One region of the Streptomyces sp. NPDC093510 genome, then DNA from elsewhere that is predicted to be linked to it. Evidence: riboswitches for the same ligand, from Rfam matches in the RefSeq annotation. Region 1 holds a riboswitch; each other region holds the start of a gene.
What was found. A riboswitch is a leader RNA that binds a small molecule or an ion and turns the genes downstream of it on or off. The one in region 1 is predicted to bind S-adenosylmethionine.
Positions count from the first base shown of each region.

Region 2: linked by a shared signal. The riboswitch ahead of AB0N81_RS07085 (aminotransferase class V-fold PLP-dependent enzyme) and the one ahead of thrC (threonine synthase) in region 1 are both predicted to bind S-adenosylmethionine.
Region 3: linked by a shared signal. The riboswitch ahead of AB0N81_RS13200 (hypothetical protein) and the one ahead of thrC (threonine synthase) in region 1 are both predicted to bind S-adenosylmethionine.

Region 1 is NZ_JBFBEE010000002.1:179,781-186,243, forward strand. It holds gene otsB (trehalose-phosphatase) at 1-250, shown strand, start outside; gene AB0N81_RS03180 (trehalose-6-phosphate synthase) at 303-1,709, opposite strand; gene AB0N81_RS03185 (glucosyl-3-phosphoglycerate synthase) at 1,777-2,721, opposite strand; SAM riboswitch class I at 2,886-3,014, shown strand; gene thrC (threonine synthase) at 3,008-4,327, shown strand; gene AB0N81_RS03195 (MoaD/ThiS family protein) at 4,445-4,720, shown strand; gene AB0N81_RS03200 (cold-shock protein) at 5,140-5,343, shown strand; gene groL (chaperonin GroEL) at 5,716-6,463, shown strand, end outside.
Region 2 is NZ_JBFBEE010000004.1:3,775-10,237, reverse strand. It holds gene AB0N81_RS07090 (glycerate kinase) at 1-326, shown strand, start outside; gene AB0N81_RS07085 (aminotransferase class V-fold PLP-dependent enzyme) at 275-1,648, opposite strand; SAM riboswitch class IV at 1,853-1,970, opposite strand; gene trpD (anthranilate phosphoribosyltransferase) at 2,066-3,130, opposite strand; gene AB0N81_RS07075 (cytochrome bc complex cytochrome b subunit) at 3,321-4,958, opposite strand; gene AB0N81_RS07070 (Rieske 2Fe-2S domain-containing protein) at 4,955-6,010, opposite strand; gene AB0N81_RS07065 (cytochrome c) at 6,007-6,463, opposite strand, start outside.
Region 3 is NZ_JBFBEE010000007.1:50,477-56,939, reverse strand. It holds gene AB0N81_RS13215 (tetratricopeptide repeat protein) at 1-559, shown strand, start outside; gene AB0N81_RS13210 (translation initiation factor 2) at 569-2,374, opposite strand; gene AB0N81_RS13205 (radical SAM protein) at 2,600-3,958, shown strand; SAM riboswitch class IV at 4,000-4,109, shown strand; gene AB0N81_RS13200 (hypothetical protein) at 4,154-4,411, shown strand; gene AB0N81_RS13195 (SDR family oxidoreductase) at 4,513-5,247, shown strand; gene AB0N81_RS13190 (GNAT family protein) at 5,268-5,822, shown strand; partial or broken gene AB0N81_RS13185 (amino acid permease) at 5,803-6,017, opposite strand; gene AB0N81_RS13180 (hypothetical protein) at 6,160-6,463, opposite strand, start outside.

The DNA.
Region 1 (6,463 bases):
CAAGGGCGTGGCCCTCGCCGAGTATCTGCGCGAGGTGGGCGCCGAGTCCGTTCTGTACGCGGGCGACGACCTCGGCGACCTGCCCGCCTTCGGCGCCGTCGAGAAGCTCCGTTCGGACGGTGTCGCGGGCCTGCTCGTGTGCAGCGGCAGCACGGAGGTCGAGGAGCTGGCCGGGCGGGCCGACCTGGTCGTGGACGGACCGCTGGGTGTCGTACGGCTGCTGTCGGCGATCACCGCCAGGCTGCCCTGACCGTCTGCTCTGACCGCTGCCCCGACCGCGCGGGCGCCTCAGCCCGCGCGTCTCAGCCCGTCAGGGCCCGCAGCTGGTCCAGGAACCACTGCGCGGGCGGCAGCGCCGTCGCCGCCGCCGCGAGGCGCTTGGTGCGCTCGGCACGCTCCTCCGGAGACATCACGAGACCCGCGTGCAGCGCCTCAGCGGTGGCCGTCACGTCGAAGGGGTTCACGGACAGCGCGTCGTCGCCGAGCTCCTCGTGGGCGCCCGCCTCCCGCGAAAGGACCAGCGCGCAGCCCTCGTCGGAGACGACAGGGACCTCCTTCGCGACGAGGTTCATGCCGTCGCGGATGGGGTTGACCAGCGCCACGTCCGCCATGCGGTAGGCCGCGAGCGAGCGGGCGAAGTCGTCCTTGACGTGCAGGACCACCGGGGTCCAGCCGTCCGTCCCGTACGTGGCGTTGATGTCCTCGGCGACCCGGGAGACCTCCGCGGTGTACTCGCGGTAGACCGCCAGGTCCTGCCGGGACGGGTAGGCGAAGGCGACGTGCACGACGCGCTCCCGCCACTCGGGGCGGGTGTCGAGCAGCTCGCGGTAGGCGTGCAGGCCCCGCACGATGTTCTTGGACAGCTCGGTGCGGTCCACCCGCACGATCAGCTTCCGGTTCTCGCCGTCCTGCCGGCCCGTCTGCTCCCGCAGCGCCCGCATCCGCTCCTCGACGTCGTCACGCCGGGACCGCTCCCGCAGGAAGTCCGCGTCGGCGCCGAGCCCGTGCACACCGATCCGAGTGCCCGAGGTCCCGCCGACGATCCGCACACAGCACTCGGTGAACGCGTCCGCCCACCGCCCGGTGAGGAACCCGAGCCGGTCGGCGCCGAGCATCCCGCGCAGCAGCTGCTCGGCCACGTCGTCCGGCAGCATCCGGAAGTAGTCGGCGGGCGCCCACGGCGTGTGCGAGAAGTGGCCGATGCGCACGTCGTCGCGGAGCTCCCGCAGCATGCCAGGCACCAGCGCCAGGTGGTAGTCCTGCACGAGGACCGCGGCCCCCGGCCCCGCCTCCTGGGCGAGCGCCTCGGCGAACGCCCGGTTGTACGTCTCGTACGCCGCCCACTGTGCACGGAACTCCGGCCCGAAGGCCGGTTCCAGCGGCGTCTGGTAGAGCAGGTGGTGGACGAACCACAGCACCGAGTTCGCGATGCCGTTGTACGCGTCCGCGTGGACGGCCGCGTCGATGTCCAGCATCCGTACGCCCGGTTCCCCGACGCCGCGCCGCACCGCCTCGCGGTCGCCGTCGCCGAGCGCCGCGCACACCCACAGGGCGTCGGCCTCGTCACCGATGGCGCTGAGCCCGGAGACCAGGCCACCGCCGCCGCGCCTGGCGGTCAGCCGCCCGTCCTCCTCCACGGTGTACGAGACGGGGCCGCGGTTGGACGCGACGAGTACCTGCGCTGCTGACGAACCGTGCTCGGAGACCATGTGGCAAAACGTAGCCCGTCCCGGGGCCGGGCAAACGTACGGCCGGACTCCGCCTGGCCGGGACCGGTCACGCCACGCGGCGGTGCGCGTACTCGGCGACGCCGCTCATGGGCGGCCGCTCCTCCGTGTCGACGGCGTACGTCCGCGGCACGAACCCGTCCTCGCCCCTCTCGAACTGCGTGAGCTCGGGGCGTACGAGGTGGCCGCGGGCGAGCCGCAGCTGTGCGGTCCGGTAGATCGCCGCCGCCATCCGCCCCAGCGCCTGCCCGTCCTGGTGCCGGTGCTTGCGCACCCCCACGTCCACCTGCGCCAGCGCGTCCAGGCCCACCGTGTGCAGCGCGTCGACGAGCAGGCCGAGCTCCACGCCGTACCCGACGGGGAACGGCAGCCGCTCCAGGAGCGACCTGCGGGCCGCGTACTCGCCGCCGAGCGGCTGGACGAACCCCGCCAGCTGCGGCCAGTGCATGTTCAGCAGCGGCCGCGCCATCAGCTCCGTCACCCGGCCGCCCTGCCCGGCAGCCTCACCCAGCGGCCGGTCGTACATCGCCTTCACGAAGGCCACGTCCGGGTCGGTGAGCAGCGGGCCCACGATCCCCGAGACGAAGTCCGCGGAGAACTCCCGCAGGTCGGCGTCGACGAACGCGACGATGTCACCGCTCGTCACGAGCAGCGAGCGCCACAGCACCTCGCCCTTGCCCGGAACGGCCGGTATGCGTGGCAGGATCTCGTCCCTGCGGACGACCTTGGCGCCCGCGGCCGCCGCGACCTCGGCCGTGCGGTCCGTGGACCCGGAGTCGATCACCACGAGCTCGTCGACCAGCGGAACCTTCTCCATCAGCTCGCGGCGTATCTCGGCGACGATCTCGCCGACCGTCCCCTCCTCGTCGAGTGCGGGCAGCACGACGCTCACCGAGGCGCCGCAGGCGCGCTTGGCGTCGGTCAGCCGGGCCGTCGGCCGGTCGTCGACGGACCAGGAACGCCTGCTGAGCCAGCGCTCGACCTCTTCCAGCACGGTCGCGGTCCTCCCATAGGTGTTCGATGTGACCCATCTCGCGGTTCGGACGACTATCTCAAGGGTCCGGGGCTTCGGTTACAGTCTTGAACAACGCCGGTGACCATCGCATGTCGGGGTCACCGCCGCGTTGAGATCGACAACTGAAACCCATAATCGAAAACCGCTCATCCAGAGGGGCAGAGGGAAACGGCCCGTTGAAGCCCCGGCAACCCTCCCGCCGACCGCGAGGTCACGGTGGGGAAGGTGCCAATTCCGTCTCGCGGCGAGATGCGTCGCGAGGAAGATGAGGAGAAAGGGCCTCGCCTCCATGGCTGTGCAGACTGTCGCCACCGAAAGCACCACCCCTTCCGTCGACCTCGGGCCCGCCTCCGGCCTCTCCTGCCGTGAGTGCGGCACCAAGTTCCCGCTCGGCCCGATCTTCGCCTGCGCCGAGTGTTTCGGCCCCCTCGAAGTCGCGTACGACCTGCCTCTCGGCGACCCGGAAGCCCTCCGCAAGCAGATCGAGGCAGGACCCGCCAACATCTGGCGCTACGCCCCGCTGCTCCCCGTCCCCGCCGACGTGGCCGACAAGCCGAACCTGAACCCCGGCTGGACCCAGCTCGTCAAGGCCGACAACCTCGCCCGCGAACTCGGCGCCGAGCAGGGCAAGTTGTTCGTCAAGGACGACTCCGGAAACCCCACGCACTCCTTCAAGGACCGCGTCGTCGCGCAGGCCCTCGAGGCCGCGCGCGCCTTCGGCTTCACCACGCTGTCCTGCTCCTCCACCGGCAACCTGGCCGGTGCCGTGGGCGCCGCCGCCGCCCGCGCCGGCTTCCGCTCCTGCGTGTTCATCCCGCACGACCTGGAGCAGGGCAAGGTCGTCATGGCCGCGGTCTACGGCGGTGAACTCGTCGGCATCGAGGGCAACTACGACGACGTGAACCGCTTCTGCTCCGAGCTCATCGGCGACCCGCTGGGCGAGGGCTGGGGCTTCGTCAACGTCAACCTGCGGCCGTACTACGGCGAGGGCTCCAAGACCCTCGCGTACGAGATCTGCGAGCAGCTCGGCTGGGAGCTGCCCGACCAGCTCGTCATCCCGATCGCGTCCGGCTCACAGCTCACGAAGATCGACAAGGGTCTGAAGGAGCTCATCGCGCTCGGCCTGGTGGCGGACAAGCCGTACAAGATCTTCGGCGCGCAGGCGGAGGGGTGCTCCCCGGTGTCGGCCGCGTTCAAGGCCGGTCACGACGTCGTGCGCCCCCAGAAGCCGAACACCATCGCCAAGTCGCTTGCCATCGGCAACCCCGCGGACGGTCCGTACGTGCTGGACATCGCGCGCCGCACGGGTGGTGCGGTGGAGGATGTGAACGACGAGCAGGTCGTCGAGGCGATCAAGATTCTCGCGCGCACGGAAGGGATCTTCGCGGAGACCGCGGGGGGTGTGACGGTGGGCGTCACGAAGAAGCTCTTCGAGGCGGGGCTCCTCGACCCGGCCCTCACCACGGTCGTGCTCAACACCGGGGACGGCCTGAAGACGCTGGACGCTGTCGCTGAGACTTCGCAGGCCACGGCGACGATCAAGCCCAGTCTCGAAGCGTTTCGCTCCGCGGGGCTCGCCGACTAGTCGCCGTAGGGCCCGAGGTCCGCTGTCGACCGCGGGTCGTGGTCCGTCCTCGCGCAGTTCCCCGCGCCCCTGAAGGGGCGCCACCTGACCGTCCCCCTCAATCACCGAGGTGAATCCATGAGCGTCAACGTCCGTATCCCCACCATTCTGCGCACCTACACCGGTGGCAAGGCCGAGGTCGTCGCCGAGGGGGCGAATCTTGGTGAGGTCATCGCCGATCTGGAGAAGAACCACACCGGCATCGCCGCCCGCGTCCTGGACGACCAGGGCAAGCTGCGCCGCTTCGTCAACGTGTACGTGAACGACGACGACGTCCGTTTTGAGCAGGGCCTGGAGACGGCCACGCCGGACGGCGCCGGTGTCTCGATCATTCCCGCCGTCGCCGGCGGCTGATCTTTTCGCAAGCACCCTGCGTTATCTGAATTGCCCCCTCCGCGAGAGAAACGGAGGGGGCAATTCTGCATGGTTGAGCGCGGTACAGTTGGGAAGCGTGCTTCGCCGTCAGTGCCGAGTGCATATACGAAGTCGGCCCGGAGCCGACAAGAAGTAGCCAAAGAGCGCTGCCCATTTGAGCCTTATGCCGCTTTTGCCTGGCCCGACTTGCCCTGAATTCCGGCGAATTCTCCGCATATTACCGTTCGGGCGTGCCCAGAATTCTCGTCCGATTGACCTGTTGCAGACGGCAGTTGGACAGATACATTCAGCGGCGGTCGACGCGTTCCGGCGCACACCCCCAATCAGTGGGGGGTGAGGTCTGACCCGGGTCCGCGAAGTGCGGTCCTGTGCAAGGGCCAGTAATAGGGGAGTTAGGCATGGCTCAGGGCACCGTCAAGTGGTTCAACGCGGAGAAGGGGTACGGCTTCATCGCGGTCGACGGTGGTGCGGATGTTTTCGTCCACTACAGCGCGATCCAGATGGACGGCTACCGCACCCTTGAAGAAGGTCAGCGAGTCGAGTTCGAGATCTCGCAGGGCCAGAAGGGTCCGCAGGCGGACATGGTCAAGCTCGCCGTCTAGCTCGGCGCGATCGACCACCGAAGCAAGTAGCGCGAGGGGCTCGTATCCCGACAGGGGTACGGGCCCCTCGTGTGCGTCCGGGGGCCCTCGTGTGCTTCGGGGCGAGCCCCTCATGTGCTTCGGGGCGAGCCCCTCATGTGCGTCCGTGCTCCCGCGCGCCGGGCGGATCTGGCGGGAGCACCTTGCACTCGTGGGGGTCGAGTGCTAATCATTGGGCTTAGCACTCTCCCAGTGAGAGTGACAGAACTTGGATCGGGTCGGTGAGGTCCGCAGGCCGAGTGGGGCAAGGAACCACACGGCACGCAGTCCGTCCGTCGCGGGCACCAGCACGGTCCGTTTGCTTTTCCACCCCGTCCGGGAGGACCACTTCACATGGCCAAGATCATCGCGTTCGACGAGGAGGCACGGCGCGGCCTCGAGCGCGGCATGAACCAGCTCGCCGACGCCGTCAAGGTGACCCTGGGCCCCAAGGGTCGCAACGTCGTCCTCGAGAAGAAGTGGGGCGCCCCCACGATCACCAACGATGGTGTGTCCATCGCCAAGGAGATCGAGCTCGAGGACCCGTACGAGAAGATCGGCGCCGAGCTGGTCAAGGAGGTCGCGAAGAAGACGGACGACGTCGCCGGTGACGGCACGACGACCGCGACCGTCCTGGCCCAGGCCCTGGTGCGCGAGGGTCTGCGCAACGTGGCCGCCGGCGCCAACCCGATGGCTCTGAAGCGCGGCATCGAGAAGGCCGTCGAGGCCGTCTCCGGCGCCCTGCTCGAGCAGGCGAAGGATGTCGAGACCAAGGAGCAGATCGCTTCCACGGCCTCCATCTCCGCCGCCGACACGCAGATCGGCGAGCTCATCGCCGAGGCGATGGACAAGGTCGGCAAGGAAGGCGTCATCACCGTCGAGGAGTCCCAGACCTTCGGTCTGGAGCTGGAGCTCACCGAGGGTATGCGCTTCGACAAGGGCTACATCTCGGCGTACTTCGCCACCGACATGGAGCGTATGGAGGCGTCGCTCGACGACCCGTACATCCTGATCGTCAACTCCAAGATCTCCAACGTGAAGGACCTCCTTCCGCTGCTGGAGAAGGTCATGCAGTCGGGCAAGCCGCTGCTGATCATCGCGG
Region 2 (6,463 bases), on a different contig from region 1:
CGCGCGGCAAGGTCCCCGCCGAGGTGGCCCGCCGCGCGAAGCGGTCCGGCCGCCCGGTCCTGGTGCTCGCGGGCACGATCGGGGACGGCGCGCACACCGTCCGCGCGCTGGGCGTGGACGCGTACAGCTCGATCCTGCCCGCCCCGGTCTCGCTGACGGAGGCGCTCGGCCGGGGCGACGAGTTCCTCACCGACGCGACGGAACGGGCCCTGCGGATGATCCAGCTCGGGTCACGGCTGCCGGGCGGCCGGCCGACCGCGGGGCAGGCGGCGGCTCAGGCGGCGGCGCTGGTGTCCGGCACGCAACGCCCGTCCTCCGTGCGGTAGTTCCACCGCGCGCCGTCCGCCACCAGCTCCTTGACGGCACGCACGAAGCGCTCGACGTGCTCGTCCGGGGTGCCCGCGCCGAAACTCACCCGGATGGCGTTCAGCGACCTCTCGCCCGGCGCGGCCTCGGGGGCGCCGCACTCGCCGGGCTCGTCGGGCTCGCTGCCGAGGAGGGTGCGCACCAGCGGGTGGGCGCAGAACAGGCCGTCCCGTACGCCGATGCCGTACTCGGCGGAGAGCGCGGCGGCGAAGTGCGAGCTGTTCCAGCCGTCCACGACGAAGGAGATGACACCCACGCGCGGCGCGTCGTCCCCGAAGAGCGAGAGCACGCGCACGGCGGGCACCTCGGCGAGCCCCTCGCGCACCTTGCCGATCAAGTACTGCTCCCTGGCGACGAGTTCGTCGAAGCCCGCCTCGGTGAGCGCCTTGCAGGCGGAGGCGATCGAGTAGACGCCGATGACGTTCGGCGAACCCGCCTCGTGGCGGGCCGCGGTGTCGTGCCACTCCACGTCCACTCCGCCGTCCGCACGCCGTGCGACCTTGCGCGAGGCGCCGCCGCCCGCGAGGTACGGCTCGGCCTCCCGCAGCCAGTCGGAGCGGCCCGCGAGGACGCCCGAGCCGAAGGGCGCGTACAGCTTGTGTCCGGAGAAGGCGACCCAGTCGACGTCCAACTCAGCGACGGAGACCGGGTGGTGGGGCGCGAGCTGCGCGGCGTCGAGGACGATCCGGGCGCCGTGGGCGTGCGCGGCGGCGGCCAGCTCCCGCACCGGCCACAGCTCGCCGGTGACGTTGGAGGCACCGGTCACGCACACCAGGGCGGGCCCGTAGGGGTCGCGGTCGGCCAGTGCGCGCTCCAGGGTCTGGACGGCCTCGTCGGGGGTGCGCGGCGCGTTCAGGTAGGTCACCCGGGCGTCGCGCCACGGCAGGAGCGAGGCGTGGTGCTCGGTCTCGAAGACGAAGACCTGGCAGTCGGCGGGCAGGGCCGCGGCCAGCAGGTTCAGGGAGTCGGTGGTGGAGCGGGTGAAGACGACCTGGTCGTCCTCGCGGCAGCCGAGGAACTCGGCGACGGCGACCCGGCTGTTCTCGAACAGGTCGGTGGAGAGCTGCGACAGGTACCCGGCGCCGCGGTGCACGCTGCCGTAGTACGGCGCGTACGCCGCCACGTCGTCCCACACCCGCTGCAGCGCGGGTGCGCTCGCCGCGTAGTCGAGCGCGGCGTAGCTCACCTCGCCGCCGGTGACCAGCGGAACGGTGACGTCCCTGCCGAGGACCGGCAGCGGGGCACAGACGGAGGCGTCGACGGCGACGGCGGAAACAGACATGGCGAACTCCCGTGAGAGGCAGGTGAATTCACCGCGCCGGAGCTGCGTCGGAGCTGTGTCCGAGCTACGTCGACGGCGCGGGAGAAGAGTGCAAAAGGGTGTGCGGAGGCGGGGCGTGAAAGCCCTGTCACATTCGCTTGCTCACGAGACTGCTCCCTCGATGACCAGGACCCCTGGGCTGTGTCAACTCGAAAGAGTGCGAGGGGTCCGCGCTTGCCATACGCCTTGCTGCGTACGACCTGGTCTTCACCCGGGGCACCCCGCCACGGACGGAGGGTTGCCGGACAGCGGGCCGGGGCCGTAGTCGCTGTCACTCATGACCTGTGCAGCATCCTGCCACACGATCTTCGACGCGCAAGGCGCAGTCCAGAATCCGGACTGCGCCTTGCGTCACATCGTCGGGCCCGAGGGAGCCCCTCAGCGGTTGCTGGCGGCCACCCAGCGCTCCAGGGACTTCTTCGCGGCCCCGGAGTCGATCGCCTGCGCCGCCCGTGCCATACCGGCCCGGATCTGCTCCGCCAGCGGCGCGTCGGTGGGGGCGAGGGCGACCAGCGCGGCCGCCGAGTTGAGCAGCACCGCGTCCCGCACCGGCCCGCCCTCCCCGTCGAGGAGCCGCAGCGCCACCTCCGCGTTGTACGAGGCGTCGGCGCCCCGCAGCGCCTCGACGGGCACCAGGTCGATCCCGACGTCGCGGGGGTCGAAGGCCTCCTCGCGCACGGCGCCGTCCCGCACCACCCAGACGCGGGACGTGGACGTCGTCGTCAGCTCGTCGAGCCCGTCGTCGCCGCGGAAGACGAGGGACGAGTGGCCCCGCTCGGCGAAGACGCCCGCCACGATGGGCGCCATCCGCGGGTCGGCGACCCCGACCGCCTGGGCCCGCACCTTGGCCGGATTGGTGAGCGGGCCGAGGAGGTTGAAGACGGTCCGGATGCCCAGCTGGCTGCGCGCGGCGCCGGCGTGCCGCAGCGCGGGGTGGAACTTCACGGCGAAGCAGAACGTGATGCCGGCCTCGTCCGCGACCTCGACGACCCGCTGCGGGGTGAGGTCGAGGTTGACGCCGAGCTTCTCCAGCACGTCGGAGGCGCCGGACGCGCTGGAGGCGGCGCGGTTGCCGTGCTTGACGACCTTCGCGCCCGCTCCCGCGACGACGATCGCGGACATGGTCGAGATGTTGACGGTCTTGGCGCCGTCGCCGCCCGTGCCCACGATGTCGACGCTGGGGCCCGGTACGTCGATGACGTTGGCGTGCGCGTACATCGCGCGGACCAGACCGGAGATCTCCTCGACGGTCTCGCCCTTGGCGCGCAGCGCGACCACGAAGCCCGCGATCTGCGCGTCGGTGGCCTCGCCCCGCATGATGCGGTCCATGGCCCAGGCCGTGTCGTCGGCGCTCTGGTCACGGCCTTCGAGCAGGCCGTTCAGTACGACGGGCCAGGAACGGTCCGCCGCGGTGTCGCCTCCTGCGGGGGTCACAGCGTTCATAGCCGCTCCTGGTCTTCGTCTGCTCATGCGTATGTGGAGAACACCCCGGGAATGCGGGGTGGGACCACCCTATCCAGCCCCCGGGGACGGCAAAGAGCCCCGTCCATGCAATGGACGGGGCTCTTGCCGTGGCGACCATGGGCGTCCCCCGCTCGAGCGAAGCCGAGAGTGGGGGAGGTCAATCAGGTGATCAGTGGTGGCCGTGGCCGCTCGTGATCTCCTTGTACTCCTCGGCGGTGGGCTTGGGGATCTGGCTGTCCTCCCCGTAGTAGCCCTTGGAGAGCTTGGCCCGGAGCTTCTGCGAACCGGACACCTTGCGCTCGACACCGTTCTCGTCGACCTTCGGGCCGAGTTCGAGCGGCTTGTACTGCTCGTGCGCGGTCAGCGTGTGCAGCTGGTCCTTGCCGAGCGGCTCGTGGACCTCGATGAACTCGCCGTGCGGCAGGCGCTTGATGATGCCCGACTCGCGGCCGTGCAGCACCTTGTCCCTGTCGCGCCGCTGGAGACCCAGGCAGATCCGCTTGGTGACGATGAAGGCGATGACCGGTCCGACGAAGAAGCCGATCCGGACGAACCAGGTGATCGCGTTCAGCGACAGGTGGAAGTGGGTGGCCCACAGGTCGTTGCCACCACCGACCAGCATGATCATGTACGCCGTGATCCACGCGACACCGAAGGCCGTACGGGTCGGTGCGTTGCGCGGGCGGTCCAGGATGTGGTGCTCGCGCTTGTCGCCGGTGACCCACGACTCGATGAACGGGTAGACCGCGATCGCGGCGAGGACCAGCGGGAAGATCATCAGCGGGATGAACACGCCCAGGACGAGCGTGTGACCCCAGAGGTTGATCTCCCAGCCCGGCATCACACGGATCAGACCCTCGGCGAAGCCCATGTACCAGTCGGGCTGGGCGCCGGTGGACACCTGGTCCGGGCGGTACGGGCCGATGGCCCAGATCGGGTTGATCGAGGCGACCGCCGCGATGACCGCGATGACACCGAAGACCAGGAAGAAGAAGCCTCCGGCCTTGGCCATGTAGACCGGCAGCAGCGGCATGCCGACGACGTTCTTGTTGGTCTTTCCGGGGCCCGCGAACTGCGTGTGCTTGTGGTAGAAGACCAGGATCAGGTGCGCCACCATCAGGCCGAGCATGATGCCCGGCAGCAGCAGGATGTGCACCGAGTAGAACCGCGCCACGAAGTCGCCGCCGGGGAACTCCCCGCCGAACAGGAACATCGACAGGTAGGTACCGATGACCGGCACCGCCAGGATGGCGCCCTGCATGAAGCGGACACCGGTGCCGGAGAGCAGGTCGTCCGGGAGCGAGTAGCCGGTGAAACCGGTGAACATGCCCAGGAAGAACAGCAGGAAGCCGAAGAGCCAGTTGACCTCACGCGGCTTGCGGAACGCACCCGTGAAGAACACGCGCATCATGTGCACGAACATGCCGGCGAGGAAGATCAGCGCCGCCCAGTGGTGGATCTGCCGGATCAGCAGACCACCGCGCACATCGAAGGAGATGTGCATGGTCGAGTTGAACGCCTCGGACATCAGCTGACCCTGCAGCGGGATGTAGCTGCCGTGGTACTCCACCTCGTTCATCGACGGGTGGAAGAACAGCGTCAGGTACACACCCGTGAGGATGATGATGATGAAGCTGTACAGGCAGATCTCACCGAGCATGAAGGACCAGTGGTCCGGGAAGATCTTGCGCATGTTGGCCTTGGCGAGGGAGAAGATCCCCAGCCGGCCGTCGGCCCAGTCGGCGACGCGCTCGCCGGCGGGCGCTTGCTTGCGCTGTTCGTTGGAGGAAGTGGTGGTGGTGCTCATCCGCGCTCCCAGAAAGCTGGACCGACGGGCTCTTCGAAGTCGCCGAGCGCCTCGAGGTAGCCCTTTTCGTTCACGCCGATGCGCAGCTGCGGCAGGGCGTGGCCAGCCGGGCCGAAGATCACTCGGGCACCGTCGGAGAGATCGAAGGTGGACTGGTGGCACGGGCAGAGGACGTGGTGCGTCTGCTGCTCGTACAGGGAGATCGGGCAGCCCACGTGGGTGCAGATCTTGGAGTACGCCACGATGCCTTCGTGCGACCACTCCAGCTCGCGCTTGTCCTTGATGTTCTCCGGCTGAATCCGGACGATCATCAGGGCGGCCTTGGCGATCTGGGTCTGGAAGTCGTGGTCGTGCTCCGACATGCCGTCGGGCATGGCGAAGGTCAGCGACCCGACCTGCACGTCCGCGGGGCGCAGCGGCTCGTTGGTGTTCATGTTCAGGAGCATCTTGCCCTTGGCCCACTTGGTGTGCCGGAGCTTGTCCTCCGGCAGCGGACCGAGGTCACGCAGCAGGACGACTCCGGACAGCGGGACCAGGGCCAGCGCGCCGAACATCGTGTTCCGGATCAGCTTGCGCCGACCGAAGCCCGACTCCTCGGCGCCCTGCCTGAAGTCCGCCATGACCTTGGCGCGGACCTCGGGCGTCGCCGCGATCTCGTGCCGCTCGTCGGCCATCTCCACGTCGGACATCAGGGTGCGGGCCCAGTGGACCGCGCCCGCGCCGATGAAGAACAGCGCCAGGCCGAGCGTCGTGCCCAGGGCGAAGTTGAGGCCGCTGATGTGCCCCATCGGCCAGATGAACACGCTCTTGTCGGCCGGGATCGCCACGTACGAGGCGATGAAGCCGACCGTCGCGATCATCGACAGGGTGAACATGAACGCCACGGCACGCTCGGAACGCCGGGCGGCGGCCTCGTCGATGTCCTGGACGCGGTGCTCGTGGGGCGGCAGCCCCGGGTCGGCGAACGGGTTGTCGTCCGTGGTCGCCACCGAGCCGTGCTCGGTCTCCTGCTTGCTGGGCAGGTTCTCTTCTGGAATCTCTTGGCTACTCATGACTTCTTGGCCTTTGCGGTCCGAGCGGCGACCCACACGGCGACCGCGATCAGCGAGCCGAGACCGAAGATCCAGCCGAAGAGGCCTTCACTGACCGGACCCAGACCACCCAGCTTGAGACCGCCAGGGCTCTCGGTCTTCTCACCGTTGACCGCGTCGAGGTACGCGATGATGTCCTTCTTGTTCTTCTCCGGCATCGTGGTGTCGGGGAAGGACGGCATGTTCTGCGGGCCGGTCTGCATGGCCTCGTAGATGTGCTTCGGGGAGACACCTTCGAGCGACGGCGCGAACTTGCCGTGCGTCAGCGCGCCACCTTCACCGGTGAAGTTGTGGCACTGGGCACAGTTGGTGCGGAACAGCTCACCGCCCTTGGCGATGTCCGCTCCTTCCGGGCTGTACTGCTTCTCGGTCGGAACCGAGGGACCGGCACCCAGCGACGAGATGTACGCCGCC
Region 3 (6,463 bases), on a different contig from region 1:
GGAGACGGAACTGCGCCTAGCCGCGGCGGCCGCCGAGACGCTGGGGGACGGGACCCGGGAGAGGAAGTTGCGCGCCTCGGTCATCGAGTTCCGGGGGCTGCTCGGCTGCGCCCGGGGCGAGTGGGCGGCAGCGGCGGCGGACTTCGAGGCGTCGCGACGCATCCACACGGAGATCCCCAACGCCTACGGTGCCATGCTCCAGACCTACCTCCTCGGCAAGGCCCTTACGGAGCTCGGTGAACTCGACCGCGCGGAAGCCCTGTTGACGGACGCGCACACCCGCGCGGAGGAGCTGCGCCGCCCCAGGCTGACCGCCCGGACCGGCTTCGCCCTCGCCCGCGTCCTGCGCGCCCTGGGCCGCCCCGCCGAGGCGCGGGCGCTCTACGCCGAGTCACTGGCCGAGGCCCGCCTGAGCGAATCCACCCGCGAGGAACTCCGGACGCTTGACGCACTCACCGAACTGGCAGAGGAGACCGGCGACACGGCCGCCGCCGAAGAGCACCGCGCGGCGGCACGGGGCGTGCGGGAGCGGGGCGGAGGGCTGGAGGACCCCACGTAGACCGTCCTGCTACGACAGGCCCTGGATCTCCTGCTGCCCTTCCTCCGGAGTGGCGGGTGTCAGCGTCGCGTGATGGGTGCGGGCCGCGACGACGCAAGGGATCGTCACCGGGTGTGCCGGTGCGTCCGGGTGGGCCGTGAGCCACGCGTGTACGCCGGAGAGCACGGCTGCCGGGTCGGCGCGCAGGACGCGGCCGTCCGGCTCCCGGTGCGGCTCGATGCGGACGGACAGGAGAGGGCCGCCGGTCCGGCGCAGCACGCAGTACGAGGCGGTCAGGGCGACGGCGGCCGTGCGCGGGCCGCCGTACTCGGCGAGCACGTGCCGCGTCCAGCCGTCGACGGTCCAGGTCTCGCCGCGCGCGGGCCCTGCGACGGCGGGCCCGGCGCGGCGGAACAGGAGGCCCGCGCTCTGCGACTGGGTGTCCGACGCCCTGCCGTACTCGGCCGCCAGGTGGTGGGCGGGCGCGTCGGAGCGGGCGGGCCGCCGCTCGACGTGCAGGTGCGGGCCGTGCAGGTCGACCTGCACGGCGAAGGCCGCGAGGGCGCGGGCGGGTGGCGCGGGGTCCGGCAGGAGACGCGGCTCGGCGGGGGTGCCCCGGGGAGTGAGGCCGAGGAGGCGGTACAGCTCCTCGCGCAGACGGTGCACGGCGGCACCGCGCTCGGCGAACGCCCGCTCGGCGAGCGCGGCCGAGGTGCCGGGCACATACGCGGCGACGGCGCGTTCCAGATCGGTCGTGGTCGTCCCGTCCAGCGGGCACAACACCGGTACGTGGGCGAGGAGTTCGGCCATCGGGGTGCCCGCGATCAGCTCGCCGCCCCCGTCGCCCGAGGCGAGCACCGGAACGTCACGCGCCGCCGCCGCGTACAGCGCGGCCGAGCCGTGGTCGGTGACGACCGTGTCGGCGGCGATGAGCAGGGCGGCCCACTCCTCGTCGGGACGGGCCAGGACCAGGCCCGCGTCGAGAGCGGGCGCGAGGTCCTGCGCGAGGTCGAACTCCCCGGTCCTGCTGTGCTCGTTGGGATGCAGGACGAGCCCCAACTGGTACGTGTCGTGGGGCAGTTCGGCGGCCAGGCGGGCGGGGAGCCCGGGGTGGCGCCGGATCAGGGAGTGCGGGCCCCACGTGGAGGTGAGGACGACGAGTTTGCGGCCATGGGTGCGCAGGGCGGCCCGGTAGCGCTCGCGCAGCGGGAGGGAGGCGAGGACGCGGTCGAGCGTGGGGTCTCCGGTGACGGTGGCGCGCGCCGCGGCGGGCGGGCACTCGGCGGCGAGGCGGGCGACCTGGGAGGGGTGGGCCAGCGCGTGGAGGCGGGCCAAGGGGTGCCCGCCCGGCATCAGGAGGGCGGGGTCCATGCCGGACGCGGAGTCGCCGGAGCCTTCCTCCTCCCTGAGGGCCTTGTTGTAGCCCGCTCCGTGCGGCAGCAGGACACACGGGCCGCGGAGCCCGTCGAGGCCCCCCTTGGGGCTGGCGGCCAGGATCAGGTCGTGGGGGCGGGCGAGGGCCTCGGCCCACGGGATGGTGCGGCCGCCTGCCCGCTCGACCGCCCGGAGGGCGTCGGTGCCGAAGTCGGAGCCGGGGACGAGGGTGAAGCGGCGGCGGACGCGGTCGTCACCGGCGAAGACGGGGAGGACGTCGAGGAGCCGGTGCAGGGCGGTCGCCGACCGTGCGGCGAAAAGGACGTGCCGCACGCGACCAGATCCCTCGGGCCCGCTGCCCGCTGCCCGCTGCCCGCTGCCCGCTGCCCGCTGCCCGCTGCCCGCTGCCCGCTGCCCGCTGCCCGCTGCCCGCTGCCCGCTGCCCGCTTCGGGATTGTTCATTCTAGTTCGGGAGGCGGTCGTGTGTGACCCGTTTCCGCACTTCGGGGCGGGTATGTGGGGGTCGGCGGGCGGCATGCCGCAGATCGTACCCGGACCGCCCGGCCGGGCCCGCAGGATAGACCTGCGGCGGATGCGCGCTGCGACCGGAGTCGGATCCGGAAAGCATCCGCAGGGTATTAGCGTGGTCTGAACAGATCGATCGACAGGATCCGAGGTGCCCGGCACATGCCAAGCCGCAGCGAGAGCCGTACCCAGCTCATCGAGTCACTCATGGAGCGGTTCCCGCACGTGCCGCGGGAAGCCGTGATCAAGGAGGATCTGCTGCGCGGCGGCATCGCCTTCGACGAGTCCGCGCTGAGCGACAACGAAGGCGGCGACGTCAAGCCGAAGTCGTACTTCATCTTCTCCTTCGACCACGGCACGCTCCCCGAGCTGGGCGCCGCCGCGCTGCGCCGCCCGCCGGAGGAGATCGTCCTCACCGGCGGCCCGTACGAGCTGCGCCGCACCGTCGTCTCGGTGCGTGTGAACCCGTCCTCGCCCTACCGTGTGGCCGCCGACGACAACGGCGTGCTCGGCCTCTACCTGGACGGCGTGCGGATCTCCGACGTCGGCCTGCCCCCGATGCCGGACTATTACCGGCACACGCTGGAGAACGGCAAGTCGGTGATGGAGGTCGCGCCCACCATCCAGTGGGGCTACCTCATCTATCTGACGGTCTTCCGGGTCTGCCAGTACTTCGGCGCCAAGGAGGAGTGCCAGTACTGCGACATCAACCACAACTGGCGCCAGCAGAAGGCGGCGGGTCGCCCCTACACGGGCGTGAAGCCGATGGACGAGGTCCTCGAAGCCCTCGCCATCATCGACAAGTACGACACGAACAAGTCGTCCACCGCGTACACGCTCACCGGCGGCGCCATCACCACGCAGCTCCAGGGCAAGGACGAGGCCGACTTCTACGGGCAGTACGCGAAGGCCATCGAGGAGCGCTTCCCGGGCCGCTGGATCGGCAAGGTCGTCGCGCAGGCCCTGCCGAAGGCGGACGTGCAGCGCTTCCACGACTACGGCGTACGGATCTACCACCCCAACTACGAGGTGTGGGACCCGTACCTCTTCGAGCGGTACTGCCCCGGCAAGGAGCGCTACGTCGGCCGCGACGAGTGGCACCGCCGCATCCTGGACTCCGCCGAGGTGTTCGGGCCGCGCAACGTGATCCCGAACTTCGTCGCGGGTGTCGAGATGGCCGAGCCGTTCGGCTTCAAGACGGTCGACGAGGCCATCGACTCCACCGTCGAGGGCCTGCAGTACTTCATGTCGCGCGGCATCACGCCCCGCTTCACCACCTGGTGCCCTGAGCCCACGACCCCCCTCGGCAAGGCGAACCCGCAGGGTGCGCCGCTGGAGTACCACGTGCGGCTCCTGGAGGCCTACCGCGCGACGATGGAGGCCAACGGCCTCAGCTCGCCGCCCGGATACGGCCCGGCGGGCCCCGGCAACGCGGTCTTCTCGGTCAGCTCCTTCATGGACAGCCTGCCCGCGGAGGCGGCCGCTCCCGAGGACGCCGTCGTCCCGGAGGGGAGCCGGTAGCCCCGGACCGGCCGCAGAGGCGCCGTGTTACGGTCGGACCGGGTCACGAGTTCCAGCGTCAAGCCCCGGCTCGCTGGACGGCACCCCGCTCCGTCGCGGGTGCCCCGGGTGACGACCCGCCCCGTGCGACGTGCACGGGGAACGGCGGATCACCGGGGTCGGCGACACCGGGGTCCACGACTCCGGAGGCGCACCATGACGCACCCGCACGACACCCTCACCTCGATCGACGTGCTCCTGTCCGCGTACGACGTCTCGGACGACGGCCGGATCGATCTGCACGTGCTCGGCCCGACCAGGGGCGTGCCCTCGGCCCTGTGGACGCGCGACCCGGAGCGGCTGCGCGCCCTGCTGCGGGAGCACGGGGGCCCGGCACAGTGGCAGCCCCGCCGGAACGTGCTGAGGCTGCGGCGCGGCACCGTGGGCACCACCCCCGTGAAGGTGGCCCCCTGACGAAGATCACCGCTTCGTAGGATGACGACGTGTTCCGGACGCGGGCGATCCCCGCGTCCGGGCGGGCGCGACAGTCAGCCACCCCGAGTCGGAGGTCCACCGTGCAACACCACCCCGTCACCGTCGTCACCGGCGGCAGTCGCGGTATCGGCGCAGCTGTCAGCGCCCGTCTCGCCGAGGACGGCCACGACGTCGTCATCGGCTACCACTCGAACGCGACGGCCGCGGAAGAGGCCGCCGAGGCGGTCCGCGCCGCCGGCCGCCGCTGCGTCACCGTCCGGGTCGACACCGCCGACGAGGCCGACGTCGACCGCCTCTTCGACACCGCCGCCGCCGAGCTCGGCCCGGTTACAGGCCTGGTCAACAACGCCGGGGTGAGCGGCCCCGTCGGTCCTCTCGCCGACGCCGACGTGGCGGGCATGCGCCGGGCACTCGATGTGAACGTACTCGGGTATCTGCTCTGCGCCCGGCGCGCGGTGCGGGACATGAAGGCCGCGGGCGGCGGCGCGATCGTGAACCTCTCGTCCGCCGCGGCGACCCTCGGCGCACCCGGCGAGTACGTCCACTACGCGGCCGCCAAGGGCGCCGTCGACACGTTGACGGTCGGCCTGTCCAAGGAGGTCGCCGGGGACGGCATCCGGGTCAACGCCGTTGCCCCCGGCGTCATCTGGACCGAGTTCCACGCCGACCCGGAGCGCCCCGCGAAGCTCGCGTCGGGCATCCCCATGGGACGCTCCGGCCGGCCGTCGGAGATCGCGGCGGCCGTCGCCTGGCTGCTCTCGGACGACGCCTCGTACGCGACCGGCACGGTGCTGAGGGTCGCCGGCGGCCGCTGACGCCGTCGTAGGCTGGGCTGATGATCAGTGGAGTGGTCGCTCTCACGAAAGACGTCCTCATCCGGCCCGTCGTACTCGACGACGCGGAGGCACTCGCCCGCGCCCACCGGCGCAATCGCGCCCATCTGGCGCCCTGGGACCCGGCCAGGACCGCGGCCTTCTTCACCACGGAGGGCCAGGCCGAGCGGGTCATGGCGCAGCTGGCGGAGGGCCGCGAGGGCCGGTCCGCGCACTGGGTGCTCGTGAGCGCGGGCGAGATCATCGGTCACGCCGCCCTGTCCAACATCGTGCTGGGCCCGGTCCGCAGCGCGAACCTCGGCTACTGGATCGACGCGGAGCACGTGGGCCGTGGGCTCGCCTCCGCCGCCGCGCGGCACGTCTGCGAGGCGGCGGACGGCCAACTCGGCCTGCACCGCGTCGAGGCGGGCACGCTGCTGCACAACACCGCGTCGCAGCGCGTGCTCGCGAAGTGCGGTTTCGAGGAGTACGGGATCGCGCCGGGCTACCTGTTCATCAACGGTGCCTGGCGCGACCACCGGCTCTTCCAGAAGATCCTCAACGACCGCCCCGCGTAAGGCGGTCGACCTCGGCCTGCTCGCGGTCGGAGCCGTACGCCTGCGGCGTGCTGTACGACCGGCGCGCGACGAACGGTTCATCGAGCTGACGGTCACCGGCGAAACCTGCGGAAGACAGCACAGCACCGTCACGAACGCCACCCAGACCACGGCGACCCAGCCGATCGGCCTGCTCCAGTGGCCCAGGTTCCACGGCTCGTTGGACGTCTCCTCCGACAGGGTAGCCAAGCTCCTTGAGGCGCTCCGCCTCGTGGATGGAGCTCGACGGCCAGGTGGGGCGGGACACGACTGGACCTCCGGTGGGGGGACGGCGGTGAGGGGGCGGGGGCCGGCGGGCTCAGCCCAGGCCGCGGGAGGCGCCGGAGCAGCGGGCGCGGGCCTGGACGAAGACCTCGGCGGCGGCATCGGCGTCGCCGGGGGAGTGGGTGCGGTACGTCCACGGCACGGTCGTGAAGAACGGGTCGAGGGCCTGGAAGACCCGTGACGCGTCGTGGAACTGATGGGCGCCCCACAGCGCGTGCGCCAGGTGGTTGAGGTCGAGGAGCGAGGTCGTGGCGAGCGCGGCGTGGTCGAACCACATTTGCAGGGCGATCAGCGCGGTGCGCGTGGCGTCCCCGGAGACCCGGTGCGGATCGAGGGCG